2 regions of the Oscillibacter sp. PEA192 genome follow, and region 1 is predicted to be linked to the other one. Evidence: predicted binding sites of a transcription regulator. Region 1 holds the regulator's gene; the other holds the start of a gene.
The links. Region 1 encodes LexA, which represses DNA repair genes until DNA is damaged. Its sites were predicted from a motif close to CNAACANNTGTTNG; they were not measured.
Positions count from the first base shown of each region.

Region 2: the regulator LexA is predicted to act here: its motif matches at 4,648-4,661, upstream of dinB (DNA polymerase IV).

Region 1 covers NZ_AP018532.1:2,616,698-2,624,241, forward strand. The annotation lists gene DN611_RS12970 (FG-GAP repeat domain-containing protein) at 1-1,135, opposite strand, end outside; gene DN611_RS12975 (GIY-YIG nuclease family protein) at 1,262-1,528, opposite strand; gene sigK (RNA polymerase sporulation sigma factor SigK) at 1,646-2,377, shown strand; gene lexA (transcriptional repressor LexA) at 2,452-3,042, opposite strand; gene secG (preprotein translocase subunit SecG) at 3,282-3,524, shown strand; gene DN611_RS12995 (polysaccharide deacetylase family protein) at 3,570-4,280, opposite strand; gene DN611_RS13000 (hypothetical protein) at 4,440-4,718, opposite strand; gene DN611_RS13005 (hypothetical protein) at 4,752-5,042, opposite strand; gene rplQ (50S ribosomal protein L17) at 5,139-5,483, opposite strand; gene DN611_RS13015 (DNA-directed RNA polymerase subunit alpha) at 5,542-6,495, opposite strand; gene rpsD (30S ribosomal protein S4) at 6,585-7,187, opposite strand; gene rpsK (30S ribosomal protein S11) at 7,211-7,544, opposite strand, start outside.
Region 2 covers NZ_AP018532.1:1,631,916-1,639,459, forward strand. The annotation lists gene DN611_RS08060 (DUF1643 domain-containing protein) at 59-676, shown strand; gene DN611_RS08065 (magnesium transporter CorA family protein) at 737-1,579, opposite strand; gene DN611_RS08070 (hypothetical protein) at 1,604-2,155, opposite strand; gene DN611_RS08075 (helix-turn-helix domain-containing protein) at 2,152-2,715, opposite strand; gene DN611_RS08080 (SLOG family protein) at 2,916-3,434, opposite strand; FMN riboswitch at 3,585-3,713, shown strand; gene DN611_RS08085 (ECF transporter S component) at 3,818-4,522, shown strand; gene dinB (DNA polymerase IV) at 4,691-5,905, shown strand; gene DN611_RS08095 (5-formyltetrahydrofolate cyclo-ligase) at 5,902-6,489, shown strand; gene glyA (serine hydroxymethyltransferase) at 6,659-7,544, shown strand, end outside.

The DNA.
Region 1 (7,544 bases):
CGCTGTCTCCCCGGTAGGAGAATGTGACCGTGACCTCCTCCGTCCCGGCCGTGCGGGTAATGAGGATCTGATCCTTCCACACGTCCGGCAGGCGCAGGTACCAGCCGTCCTCCACACTGTGGTAGGTGCTCACCACAGCCGCTTTGGTGCCGTCGCTGGTATAGGTATACCAGTCGATCCGCCGGCAGGGGTCCTCACCCACGTTTCCCCAGGCCGGGATCGGCTCGGGATGGGGGACCTCTGTGATACCGTCGCCGTTGATATCCTCCGGGTACAGGGAACTGAAGGGCGCGATCTCCGAAGACACCCCCGTCACGTCGGACAGCAGGATGTTCACCAGTTCTCCATTTTTCACGGTCAGGATGTCAGTGACCATCCAGGCCGACTCCTCCACCCCCGTGACGAACAGGGCCGGCGTACCGTCCTGTAGGACACCGCTCTTCACACGCCCCTGCTGGCTCAGCTCCGCCATGGTGCTGGTGATCCGTGCGGAGGTTCGCAGCTGGAACTCTTCCTCCTGCCAGCAGTAGTAATCCGCAATGCCGTTGCCCTCCTCATCGGCCCGGAGCACCACCAGCTCCCACAGGCCATCCTGATTCAGATCGTTGACCGCATATTTCACATAGCTGGTGCCCTGCACCAGCTCCTCCGGCTCCCCGGACCGCAGGGTGTAGACGGAGAGGGCCAGGAGGTCCGTATTGACCCGCCAGCCCACCAGCAGCTCCTTCCGGCCGTCCTGGTCCAGATCCTCGTAGGCAATGCTGTAAATGCTGGTGCCGGTGCCCTCAATGACGGCAGCCTGCTCATATCCCTGCTTTCCGGCGGTAAAGATATAGATCTTCAGGGGCTTCTCATCCGCAGAGTTGCGGAAGAAGGCCAGCGCCTCCTCCTCGCCGTCTCCGTCCAGATCCTCCAGCTGCACGGGCTGGATGTTGCTGCCGGAGACGGGGGCCGCGTACTCCGCCCCGCTCTCCAGCAACTGGTTGAGTGAGCTGTTCAGCTCCGTGTACTCCTCCGGCAGCTGCGGCAGGCTGTACAGGTCCGTGGGGGAAAAGGAAAATCCGCAGCCGCTGGCGGACAGAAGCAGAAGCAGGCCGACCGCTGCCGTCAGCATCCGCTGTATTCGCTGTCTCATGGCCTCCTCCTCTCTGCCGGTGGGCTGCCCCCGCCGAAAAACGCATAATTCAACTTATATATGATAGCACGTTTTCTCCCTGATGTGTAGGGGTTGTCAGCATTTTTCCCGCATTTTACGTTCTGTTCATTTTTCCGCCGTCCCCGGTCGGAAGGCCGCGATCAGGGCCAGCTTCCGCCTGCGATCCAGCCGTTTGATGGCGGCCTCCCGCCGCAGGGCCGCAGACCGGTCCGGCACCGCCTCCTGGTAGACCAGCTCCACCGGCAGGCGGCTGCGGGTGTACTTGGCGCCCCGCCCGCTTTGGTGGGCCTGGAGGCGGCGGGGCAGGTCGTTGGTGCAGCCTGTGTACAGTGTGCCGTCCCCGCAGCGCAGGATGTAGACCAGATAGCCCATACCGTCCCTCCTCTGTCCGATGAGACCAGTATACCACAGCCCGCCGCCCCGTCAAAGGGCTTTCCGCATGGGGACTTCCCTGCCCGGCATAGGAATGATGGTACAGGGAGGGATTCTATGTTGTCTGCCGCACTGCTGCTCTTCGCCAACACGCTGCTCTTCTCACTCCGCCTGTCCGGCGGCGGGTCGTTTCCAAAGCCGCTGTCCGCCGCAGAGGAGCGGGAATATCTCCGCCGCTACGCCCAGGGAGATCAGGAGGCCCGGGATGTACTCATCGAGCGGAACCTGCGCCTGGTGGCCCACATCATCAAGAAATACTATACCCAGAGCGCCGATCAGGAGGACCTGATCTCCATCGGCACCATCGGCCTCATCAAGGGCATCTCCAGCTTCGACCCGGAGAAGGGCGCCCGCCTGGCCACCTACGCCGCCCGCTGCATTGAAAACGAAATTCTCATGTACTTCCGCAGCCAGAAAAAGCTCCAGGGAGAAGTCTCTCTGTCGGATTCCATTGAGACAGACAAGGAGGGCAATGCCCTCCAGCTGATGGATGTGGTGGGCGTGGATGACACCATGCTGGACGATATCCACGACCGGGACAGCGCGCTCCGGCTCCACCAGATCATCCGGGAGCGTCTGACCACCCGGGAGGCGGAGATCATTCGCCTGCGGTACGGGCTGGGCGGCACCATCCCCCTGACCCAGAGGGAAATTGCCGCCTCCTTCGGGATTTCCCGGTCCTATGTATCCCGCATCGAAAAGCGGGCGCTGGAAAAGCTGCGCCAGGAGCTGCAGGACGGCCCTGCGCCCCAGCTGGTCCGGCGGAGGCCCCATTCCTCCGGGACGTGACCGCCGGATTTGGAAAACAGAGGGCGTGATGGAAAATTTCCATCACGCCCTTTCTTTGCGCGCTTCCGCGCCTTTCAATAGCGCCGCACCACGGCGGCCACCTTGCCCAATATCTGGGCATAGGTGCCGTCAATGGGGGAATATGCCTCATTCTCCGGCAGCAGCCATACCTGACCGCTTTTCAGAGACAGGCGCTTAACCGTCGCCTCGTCATCGATCAGAGCCACCACAATCTCACCGTGCTGCGCAGTGGGCTGGCTGTGAACCACCACCAGGTCGCCGGGCAGGATGCCTGCGTTCAGCATGGACTCGCCCCGGACCCGCAGGGCAAAATACTCCCCGGGCCGACCGGCGGTATCGAAGGTCAAATAGTCCTCGATACACTCCTCCGCCAGAATGGGGCTGCCGGCCGCCACATTGCCCACCACTGGGACCTGATTTTCAGGCTTAGGAGATTCCCGCAGCGTGATGGCGCGGCCCTTGCCGGCGCCCTTTTCAATGACGCCTGCCTCCTCAAGCCGTTTGAGGTGAAAATGGACTGTGGAGGGTGACTTCAGCCCCACGGCCTCCCCGATCTCCCGCACCGAGGGGGGGTAGCCCTGCTCCCGGATACAGGCGGCAATGTACTCGTAGATTTTCTGCTGCATCTTTGAGAGCTCCCGCATACGTGTCCACCTCCGCTGGATTTCTGGCTGTATTATACCACAACGCCGCAGGAAAAGCAAACATTTGTTCCATCATTTTCAAACTTTTTTGTCGTCTGTCCGTACGCTTCCGCATAGCTTTGATTTGTCTGCTTTTTTGCAAAATCCCCTTGAAATACAGAGAAAACTATGGTATCATTAACATCTGTGAAATCATGATCCATGCGCTGCATGGCTGAAAGTTTTGGAGGTTATCCTGTATGGACGCTTTAACGCTCGTCATCACGATCCTGCAGCTTCTCTGCGGTCTGGCAGTCATTGTCATCGTGCTCTTCCAGTCCGGCAAGAGCGCCGGCCTCTCCGGTGCCATCGGCGGTGTGGCCGACTCCTTCCTGTCCCGCAACAAGGCCAAGACTCTGGACGCCAAGCTGGCCCGCGCCACCAAATGGGTTGGGGCCATCTTCCTGATCCTGACGCTGGTCCTGCTGATCCTGCAGGGCTGATTTCGCGCTGAAAGCGCCCGGTGTGCCAGCACACCGGGCGCTTTTTTATATGTCGCCGGAGCAGTACAGCACACCGGCCTCCGGTTGGATACCGTTGGCTTCCAGCAGTTCCTGCACCGTCACGAAGCGGTAGCCTTCCCCTTGAAGCGTATCTACAATCTCCAGTGCCGCGTCCACAGAGGTATCGTAGATATCATGGAGCAGGATGATCTGATTGGGGGCCGCATTTTCCAGGACCGCCGCCTTCACCTGGGCTGTATTGAGCTTTTCCCAGTCCCTGGGATCGATGGACCACTTTATCATGGGCACCTGCAGCAGCTCCCGGTCCGCCGCATCCACGGCCCCGTATGGCGGGCGGAGCCAATATGGCCCCCCTCCCAGCAACGCTTCCAGCGTCTCCTCTGTACGGCCTACCTCCCGCTGCAGCGTCTCCCGGGAGATCCCCTGAAGCCGTACATGGTTCCAGGTGTGGCTGCCCACCTGATGGCCCTCTGCCTGCATCCGCCGGACCAGGTCCTCATTGCCTTCGATCTGCTTGCCAATCAGGAAAAAGGTGGCGCTTGCCCCCCGCTCCTGCAGGCCGTCCAGTAGCCGCTCGGTAGTGTTCCGGCGTGGGCCGTCGTCAAATGTAATGGCGATCAGCTTGTCCGCCGGGAGCTGGGCATCTGCCCCAGCCTCCGCCACAGGGCCGCCCGGCGCGCAGCCGGACAGCAGTGCCAGGGCAAGGCACAGAAAAAACAGGCGACCTCTCCACATCGCGCCCACACCTCCTCATTCATGCAGCGGTAGTTTGCGCGGCAGCTGAAAATTTACACCCGTTAAAATTTTCTCCTGTTTTTTCATAACACGAAAAAAGGAAGCGGGCCCCGCCCGCTTCCTTCATCTCATATTCCGTTCGGTGCTCTGCATAGACGGTCAGGAGAACAGGTCAGAAATGGCATCTCCCACCAGGTCCACTGCCAGATCTGACACCACTTCCAGTCCCAGAAGCACTCCCCCCTCCTTGGCAGCTGAATGGGCTCTCTTTCGCCCGCGTGCTGCGGGCTTCTCCCTCTGCTGAAATTCCGGTTTCTTCTCGAGCTGCGGCGCGTCTCCGTCCCCTGCAGGCTGATTGAAGGCCCCGCACCGGGGGCAGAAGCCGTCTGCATCGCAATCATACCGTTTGCCGCACGAAGCGCAGGAAATCTTCTTCACAGATGTTCCCTCCTTTGCTCTGCTGCCGGGCGCTCACAAGTCCCCGCCGGGCAGCCGTCGACCGTGGGACTGCTCCTTCAGCAGCCGGCCCATGGCCATCTCTGCCTGACGGAGATTTTCTCCCAGTTCCCGCTGGAGCCTCCCTGTCCGCTTCTGCTGTGCCGCAGGGGACTCAGCGGCCGCGGCGGTCCCGCCGCTCCGGACCCAGACAGGCTGGTTGAAGGCCCCGCACCGGGGGCAGAAGCCATCCACATCGTAGTCATACCGCTTTCCGCAGTCCTCACAGTGAACCATGCGCATAGAGATCTCCCCCTTCGCTTCCATTGTATCACATCTCCTTCAGGTCCACAAGAACAATCAAAAGCCCTTTGTCACAGGTCCTAGGTTCCCATGACAAAGGGCTTTTTTGATTGCGGGTTCTTACTTCACCAGCTCGATGATGGCGGTCTCCGCGGCATCTCCGCGGCGCACGCCGGTGCGGATCACGCGGGTGTAGCCGCCGTTGCGCTCTGCATAGCTGGGAGCGATCTCCTTGAACAGCTTCTTGCAGACATCCTCGCGGGTGATGAAGCTCATAGCCTGCCGATAAGCGGCCAGGTCGCTCTTCTTGCCGAGGGTAATCATCTTCTCAGCCAGAGGCTTGATCTCCTTGGCGCGGGCAAGAGTGGTCTCCATCTTGCCGTTGTCCAGGAAATCCGTCACCTGCTGACGCAGCATCGCCATGCGCTGGTCAGTGGGCTTGCCAAGTTTCCGAGTTCCGGGCATTTTGGTTTCCTCCTTATCAGGATTTTGGTCAGCCGGGGAACGTCCGCCGGCATTGGAATCAGTTGTTGTTATCTTCGTCAGCCAGATGGAGTCCCATCATCGCCAGCTTGTTGATGACCTCTTCCAGGGACTTGCGGCCCAGGTTGCGGACCTTCATCATCTCGTCCTCCGTCTTGGAAATCAAATCCTCCACGGTGTTGATGTTGGCACGCTTGAGGCAGTTGAAGCTGCGGACGGAGAGATCCAGCTCTTCGATGGTCAGCTCCAGCACCTTGTCCCGCTGGGCCTCCGCCTTCTCCACTACGGTGGGCTTGCTGCCCACGTTCTCAGAGAGGTCGGTAAACAGCGTGAAGTGGTCGCACAGGATCTTCGCACCCAAGGACACGGCGTCCCGGGCAGAGATGGTCCCGTCGGTCCAGACCTCCAGCGTCAGCTTGTCGAAGTCGCTGGAAGCACCCACACGGGTGGGCTCCACGGTGTAGTTGACCTTATACACGGGGGTGTAGATGGAGTCCACGGCGATGACGCCGATCACGTTCTGCTGCGGCTTGTTGCGGTCCGCAGGCACATAGCCGCGTCCGTGGGACAGGGTGATCTCCATGTTCAGCGTCGCGCCGTTGTCCAGCGTGGCAATGTGCATGTCGGGATTCAGGACCTCCACCTCGCCGTCGGCCTTGATATCGCCGGCCTTGACCTCGCAGGGGCCCACCGCCTCGATGTAGACCGTCTTCACCGTCTCGCAGTGGAGCTTGGTGAGCAGGCCCTTCACATTCAGGACGATCTCCGTCACGTCTTCCTTGACACCTGGGATGGTGGAGAACTCATGCTGCACGCCGGCGATCTTGATGGTGGTCGGGGCCGTGCCGGGCAGAGAGGAAAGCATAATGCGGCGAAGCGCATTGCCCAAAGTGGTGCCGTAGCCGCGCTCCAGCGGTTCCACCACATACTTGCCGTATGTGGCGTCCCCCGGCGTCTCGATGCACTCAATCTGGGGCTTTTCAATTTCGATCATGCAGTAGTACCCTCCTTCATCTTCTTGTTGCGAGCACGCATGATTGCGCGCCGCCGGCAGTTCCTATCATTATTGAGGGTATCCTCCGCTTACTTGGAGTACAACTCAACGATGAGGTGCTCCTCGACGGGAACGTCGATGTCCTCCCGGGCGGGCAGACGGGTCACGGTGCCCTTCAGGGCGTTCTTCTCACGCTCCATCCAGGCGGGGATCAGGAACACGGGGGCATCCTGGCCCAGCAGGCGCTTGAAGATCTCAGAGGAGCGGCTGGACTCGGCAACCTCGATCACATCGCCGGCCTTGACCTGATAGGACGGAATGTCGACCTTCCGGCCGTTGACGGTGAAGTGGGCGTGGCTCACCAGCTGACGGGCCTGACGGCGGGTCATGGCGAAGCCCATGCGGTATACCACGTTGTCCAGACGGCGCTCCACAGCGATCAGCAGGTTGTCGCCGGTCTTGCCGGGGGTCTTGGCGGCCGCCTCGTAATAGGCGTGGAACTGCTTCTCCAGAATGCCATAGATGAACTTGACCTTCTGCTTCTCATTCAGTTGGATGCCATATTCGCTCTTCTTCTTTCTCATCTGGCCGCCGGGGTTGCGATTGGTCTCCTTCTTCGCATAGCCCATCACGGCAGGAGAAATGCCCAGAGCCTTGCAGCGCTTCGCGATCGGCTGCATATTCTTAGCCATTTGCTTGTTACCTCCTCTTCAAATCAGACACGGCGGCGCTTGGGGGGGCGGCAGCCATTGTGGGGGATGGGCGTGACGTCCTTGATCATGGTCACTTCCAGGCCCACGGCCTGCAGCGCCCGGATCGCGGCCTCACGGCCCTGGCCGGGGCCCTTGACGAAGACCTCGACGGTCTTCAGGCCATGCTCCATAGCGGCGCGGGCGGCCGTCTCAGCCGCGGTCTGTGCCGCGAAGGGGGTGGACTTCTTGCTGCCGCGGAAACCGAGGCCGCCGGAGGAAGCCCAGGAGATCGCGTTGCCCTGTGTATCGGTAACAGTTACCATGGTGTTGTTGAACGAAGAGCGGATATGGACCTGG
Region 2 (7,544 bases), 980 kb from region 1:
ATATCCCGCCGATTCGTGCTATCCTGTTTCTTGAAGATTTTCCGAGGAGGACTGACCCATGCACATTCCCCAAGGCCCCACAGCCACCCTGGCGCTGGAGCTCTTTGACGACGCCCTGGCCGCTGCCCTCCGGCCGTCGCCGGACTATGATGTGAGCCGGTGGCTGTACGTCCCCAACCATTATTCGGAATACCGGTACATCCTGGGCACACGGGGCCGGAAGCCCCTGATCTGCATGGGTATCAACCCCTCCACCGCCGCGCCGGACGCTCTGGACCCCACCCTCCAGTCCGCCCAGCGGATCGCGCTTTCCAACGGGTACGACAGCTTTTTGATGTTCAACGTCTACGCCCAGCGGGCCACCCGGCCCGACGACATGGAGCGAAGTTGTAACCCGGTGCTCCATGCGGAGAACCGAAGGGCCTTCCGGTATCTCCTCTCTCTGTCCCCGGCCCCCGCCCTGTGGGCCGCCTGGGGGAACATCATCGAGAAGCGGGGGTATCTGATGGATTGTATGCGGGACTTTGCCGCCGACGCCAGCGCCGCCGGGGCCGGGTGGTTCACCGCCGGCCCCCTGCTGAAATCCGGCCACCCCCACCACCCCCTGTATCTCAAGGGGGACACGAAGCTGCTGGCCTTCGACATCGACAGATATCTGCGGGCCCGGGCAACCTGAACCGCTGCGAGGCACAAAGCAGGCCGCCCCCATTGGGGGGCGGCCTGCTGTTTTTCTGTGTCACAGCCACTTTTTCTTCTTGAAGTAGATCACCAGCGCCGCCACGATCCCCACGCTCACCAGAATCACCGCCGGGTATCCGTACTTCCAGTGGAGCTCCGGCATCCCCACAAAGTTCATCCCATACCAGCCTACCAGCAGGGTCAGGGGCAGGAACACCGCCGTCACCACGGTGAAGATCTTCATCAGGTCGTTCTGCTGGATGGACAGCTGGGACTGATAGGCCTCCCGCAGTTGGGCCACGGACTCCCGCAGGGACTGGACCGCGTTCAGATACCGCTCCATCCGATTGCCCAAGTTTGCAAAACGGCGGGTGTTCTGCTTGCCCAGCAGGCTGTTGTCGTTCTCCGCCAGCTCGTCAAAGATGGAATCCAGCTGCTCGTAGTACCGCTTCAGCCGCAGCAGCTCCTGCCGCCAAGCGATGATCCGGTCCAGATACGCCTCATGGGCACCGGTGAGCACCTCTGTCTCCCCATCGCTGATGTCCGCCTCCAGCCGGTCCAGATGGGCCATATCCCCCCTCAGCAGCCGGACGAAGAAGCGGTGGAGCACCTGCTCGTTGGACAGTGCCTCTTCCTCCGGCACCAGCAGGGCCGCCTGGGCGGCGTCCTCCGCTGCGTCGTCCTCACAGAAGACGAACAGGTCCTCCCGGTCCAGATACAGCAGCATCTGGGATGCTGCCGTCCGCTCGCTGCGCACGTCGTACCAGTCAAAGGCGATCAGATCGAAGTCCTCAAAGCCCTCAAACGCTTCGATCTGCCCCTCGTGGATGTAGTCCAGCACCTTGGCGTCCATATAGGGCTCCATCTCCCGGATGCGGGACATGGGCAGTACCTTTCGCATGGCGGTCTCTCTCCTCTCGGTCTCTCACAGGTTTTCCAGGCCGGCGTCCTTGGGCGGCAGGCCGTCATAGAGCCCGGCGCACTTCCACAGTGCCGCGAGAAACCAGATGATGCCCACCAGCAGGGCAATCAGGGCCATCAGTGCCAAAGCGTCCAGCAGCAGGCCGCCCAGCGTTCCGGCAATCTGTGCCGCCAACAGGACAAACCAGGCGGTCCGTGCCGAAGTGCCGTTCAGATCTGTCCCATAATGGGTCTCCATCTCCAAAATGGCCTGGATCACGCTCCAGGAAATATACAGGGCGACCGCCAGAGCAGCCAGCTCCAGGAGCGTACTCAGCCAGTTTGCGCCGGTCACGCCCAGCAAGTCTCCCACCCACAGGATACCCGTGTATATGGCCACAGCCACAGCAAAGGGGCGGAGTTTCCCGAATCGACCGCTCTCTCCCAACAATTCCCCTGCTGCCCGATAGAGTAAGATATAACCCGCAAAGGTCGGCAGCAGATTCAGTGTATGTCCGTTGATTGTCACATAAAAATTGATAAAGATCAAGAAGAACCCCCAAAAGATTCCCTTCACTGCATTTCCTCCTCCCGCTTCTTTTGTACATGCCTTTTTCCGAAATACAGCACCAGCACCCCCGCCGCGATCTTCACGGCGGCGTACAGGGCCGGGAACAGCAGCACACCTGCCGGGAACACGTCAAGCAGATTCACTCCGCCCATCTCCGCCATATCCCAGCCGATCAGACCCGTAAATCCGCCCAGCATCCCCCGGTACGCCAGATAAAACAGCGCCAGCTGCACCAGATCCAATACGCCCCAGGCGATCAGCACCCATCCCAGCAGGTACCACTTCCGCTTGCTAAAGGCCAAAAAACGCTCCACCCAGTCCTTCCGTTCCTGGGGCGGCGGCTGCTTCTCCTCCGGCTCCGTCTGCTCCGGCTGGAGGCGGAGCAGATAGTCTGTTGTCACACCGAAAATATCCGCCAGGGCCACCACTTTGTCCGTCTCCGGCATGGTCTCGTCCCGTTCCCAGCGGCTGACGGCCTGCCGGCTCACCTGCAGGCGCTCGGCCAGCGCGTCCTGGCTCATGCCGGCTCTCTGCCGGAGGGATTGCAGCTTCTCTCCGAATGTCATAGGCATTCTCCCTTCTCTTGGATGCCTTCAGCTTATCAGGCCGCCCGGTTGCATACCAGCAACCAAGCATGGAAGTTCCGCAATCTCAGATTGCCTTCCTCTCCAACATACCACAACAGGGCTCCCCGCGCAACGGCTCCGGCCCATATTGCAAGAAAAAAGCCGAGGCACCGGACGTCTCCGCATCCAAGCGCCCCGGCCTATCGGGCGGGCTCCAGCACAATGGGCAGGTCCACGATCTCCAGCCCCCGGCGCATGGCGTACTCCACCGTGTACCGGGTTCCGCCGGGAGACCCGTCAAAGGCGGCGATCAGCAGCGCGGCGTGGTCCACCATATACCGGTCCCGCCGCTGCATACAGGCGGGGGTGTAGCAGGCGGACACCAGGGTCTCAAAGTCACAGGCAGCCACCAGCCGCTCATACCGCCGCCGCTGGTCCGGCGGCCAGGCATCCGCCTGGGAGGGACATGGGACGGCCGCCTCCACCGTCACGTCCGGGTGCGTCTGGCGCAGGCGGAGGACGCACTCGCAGAAATACAGGTCACAGCCCAGGGCCATGCCGCAGAGAAAGTGACGGAATCCCTCCTGATAGGCCGCCTCCACCGCGTCTGCGATGCGGGCCTTGAGCAACACGCAGCGCAGGTCCTCCTCGTTATACCGCCATGGCAGCTTACCGGGCCGGTGCCCGGTAAAGCAGCAGGCCGACTGCCGCCCCCGCATGGTCTCCGCCTCCCTCCTTCTGGTCTTTGATTCAGTATAGAACATCCGTTCTTGTTTGTAAAGACCCACGGGAAATTTGCCGTTTTTTCATTTAGGGACTTGCAATTTCTTCCGCGCTGTCATATACTATGGCCAGAAAGCAACTGAATACTTTGTCTTCAGGGCGGGGTGAAATTCCCCACTGGCGGTACAGTCCGCGACCGCCTGCGCGTATGCACAGGCGCTGACTCGGTGAAACTCCGGGACCAACAGTTACAGTCTGGATGGAAGAAGATGAGTGCGGCGTGGCCGCGCGTTTGTTCGCGCTCCTGCGTTGCGTGGATCACCTTGGAGAAGCCAAAGCGTCCAGGGTGTTTTCAAGCAACGAAAAGGAGTGTATTTTTATGTCTGAACCCAATGCCAACGCCATCAAGAACCCCTCCCGGCCCGCAACAAACGTCCGAACCATCACCTCCCTGGCCATGCTGGCGGCCATCGCCTATGTGGTGATGCTCCTCAGCAAGATGCTGCCACAGGTGTCCGGCTTCCTGCAGATGGACCTGAAGGACACGGTCATCTGCATCGGCGCCTTCCTCTTCGGACCTCTGTCCGCCGCCGTCATCTCCATCGTGGTGGCCGTGGTGGAGATGTTCACCGTCAGCGACACCGGCCCCATCGGCTGCATCATGAACGTGCTGGCCACCTGCGCCTTCTGCTGCACCGCCGCCTTCGTCTACAAGAAGTTCCACACCCGCAAGGGCGCCGTCATCGGTCTGGCCCTGGGCACTGTTTGCCTCACCGTGGTGATGCTGCTGTGGAACTATCTCATCACGCCCATCTACATGGGAATGGATCGCGAGGAAATCGTGGTCCCCATGCTGATCCCGGTGTTCCTGCCCTTCAACCTGGTGAAGGGCGGCCTGAACATGGCGCTGATCCTGCTGCTCTACAAGCCGGTGGTCACCGCCCTGCGGAAGGCCCGGCTGGTACCGGAGTCCCATGCGCCTGTCGAGGGCAAGGGCAAGCTGAGCGCCGGGTTCCTCCTGTTCTCCCTGGCCCTGCTGGCGACCTTTGTGGTGCTGGCCTTGGTGCTGATGGGGATTCTGTAAATTTGAACACCACAGGCGCGGGGGCGGATACCGTCCCCGCGCCTTTTACTGCGGCCCATATCCGTCCCTCCGCCTCCCCGCGCCGGTATGTCAAAACCTTCCCATCCCTTCTCCCTTTTCAGGAACGAACAGATGTGCTATAATAGAAGTGAGAAAGGAGGCGGGGCCATGGACCGCATCATCCTGCACTGCGATCTGAACAGCTTTTACGCCTCCGTGGAGCTGCGGAGCCGACCAGACCTGCAGAACGTGCCCGTGGCGGTCTGCGGAGATCCCACCTCCCGCCACGGCATCATCCTGGCCAAGAATGAACCGGCGAAAAAATTCGGCGTCCAGACGGCGGAAACCATCTGGCAGGCCAAGAAAAAGTGCCCGGAGCTGGTGCTGCTGCCACCCCACCACAAACTGTACCGGCAGGTCTCCAAAGAGGTCAACACCATCTACGAGCAGTACACGGACCTGGTGGAGCCCTTCGGCATCGATGAGAGCTGGCTGGACGTCACCCATACCCTCCACCTCTTCGGCGGTGATGCCAAGGCCCTGGCAGACCATCTGCGGCAACGGATGAAGCAGGAGATGGGACTGACCCTCTCAGTGGGGGTCTCCTTCAACAAGGTGTTTGCCAAGCTGGGCAGCGACTACCGGAAACCCGACGCCACCACTGTCGTCTCCCGGGAGAACTGGCAGAGGCTGGTCTGGCCTCTGCCGGTGGGGGCGCTGCTGTACGTGGGGGGCGCCGCCCGGAAGATTTTGGCCCAGTTCGGCGTGAAGACCATCGGAGAGCTGGCGGCCTGCAAGCGGGATGCCCTGGAGACCCTGATGGGCAAAATGGGCGTCCAGCTCCACGACTATGCCAACGGGCTGGACACCGATCCAGTCCGCTCCCGGTACGAGCCGGAGATGGTGAAGTCCGTAGGCAACGGCACTACCTTCCCGAAAAACCTCACCACCGCAGAGCAGGTGCGGGGCGGCGTCGCCGTGCTGGCGGACTCCGTGGCCACCCGACTGCGGCACAGCGGGCTGTATGCCGGCGGCGTCCAGGTGACGGTGCGGGATCCCCAGTTCCATGACCGCTCCCGTCAGATGCAGCTCTCCGCCCCCACCCACCTGATCCGGGAGCTGACGGCGGCGGCCATGGACCTGACCGGCCAGCTGTGGAAACCCCCGGCTCCCGTGCGGGCCCTGACTGTTACCGCCATCCATCTGGTTCGGTCGGAGGACGCCTATGAACAGGTAGACCTGTTCACAGCTGGGGCGGCGCCCAAAAAAGAAAAACAGGAAAAGCTGGAGGCGGCTATGGACCGCCTCCGTGGAAAGTTCGGGACCGACGTCATCTCCTACGGCGCGGCCCGTCCAGAGAAAGAGGAGGATCCCCTGCCATGACAATAGACGAGGAAAAACAGCAGCTCCGGGCTACGATCCGGCGCCTCAGCGCCCAGCTCCCCTTCCGGTACCGGGAAGCGGCGAACCGGGCCATCGCCCGCCATCTCCTGGCTCTTCCGGAGTATCGCAGTGCCGGAGCGGTGTTCTGCTTCGTCTCCGCCGGGCGGGAGATCGACACCCGTCCCATCCTGGAGCAGACTCTGGCAGACGGCAAGATGCTGTGCGTCCCTCTGTGTGTGGCGGATGGCATCATGGAGCTGCGGGCCATCCGCGACCTGAAGGAGCTCTTCCCCGGCGCCTACGGCATTCTGGAGCCTCCGGCAGACAGCCCTGCCCTCTCCCCGGACCAGATCGACCTGGCGGTGATCCCCTGTGTCACCTGCAGCCGGGAGGGCCGCCGTCTGGGGCGGGGCGGCGGCTATTACGACCGCTTCCTGGCCCACTACCGGGGCGCGGCGGTTCTGCTGTGCCGGGAGCGGCTGCTGCGCCAGGAGATCCCCTTCGGCGTCCACGACTATCCCATCCCCTGGGTGCTGACAGAAGCCGGACTTTTTGAGGACGGCACGCCATCCCGGCTGGAATGACTGGGAAAAGGTCCGCCTCCCACAAAATCGTCAAAATATTCCCACTATCTCTACAACATTTTGTGGGGGTATTACCTCTTGTTCCCTTGACAGGTCCCTGGAACTCTGATAAGCTGGAAAAGGCTTATATTTTCCGGAAGACCGGATCACACGAAGGAGGACCCCTGCAATGATCCAGGACATCATGGACTTTCTCTCCCAGGCCGACCCCGAGGTGGGGGCATCTATTCAGAAGGAATTCGACCGGGAGCAGCACAACATTGAGCTGATCGCCTCCGAGAACATCGTCAGCAAGGCCGTCCTGCTGGCCATGGGCACTTGTCTCACCAATAAGTATGCGGAGGGCTATCCTGGAAAGCGGTATTACGGAGGCTGCTATGCCGTGGACGTGACGGAGGAGCTGGCGCGGCAGAGGGCCTGTCAGCTGTTCGACTGTGCGCACGCCAATGTCCAGCCCCACTCCGGCGCCAACGCCAATCTGGCGGCGTTCTTTGCCCTGCTGCAGCCCGGTGACACAGTGCTCAGTATGAATCTGGCCCATGGCGGCCATCTGAGCCACGGCAGCCCGGTGAACATCTCCGGCAAATATTTCCGCATCGTTCCCTATGGCGTGTCTGACGACACAGAGACCATCGACTACGAGCAGGTGATGGCCATCGCCAAGGAGTGCCGCCCCAAGCTGATCCTGGCAGGGGCCAGCGCCTATCCCCGCCCCCTGGACTTTGCCAAGTTCCGGGAGATCGCCGACGCAGTGGGCGCCCGGCTGATGGTGGACATGGCCCACATTGCGGGTCTGGTGGCCGCCGGTGTTCATCCCTCCCCCATCCCCTACGCCGATGTGGTGACCACCACCACCCACAAGACATTGCGGGGTCCCCGGGGCGGCATGATCCTGTGCAATGACGACGACCTGTACAAAAAGATCAACTCCGCCGTGTTCCCCGGCACACAGGGCGGTCCGCTGGAGCATATCATCGCCGCCAAGGCCGTGTGCTTGGGCGAGGCGCTGAAGCCGGAGTTCCGGGCCTATGGGCGGCAGGTGGCTGCCAACGCCG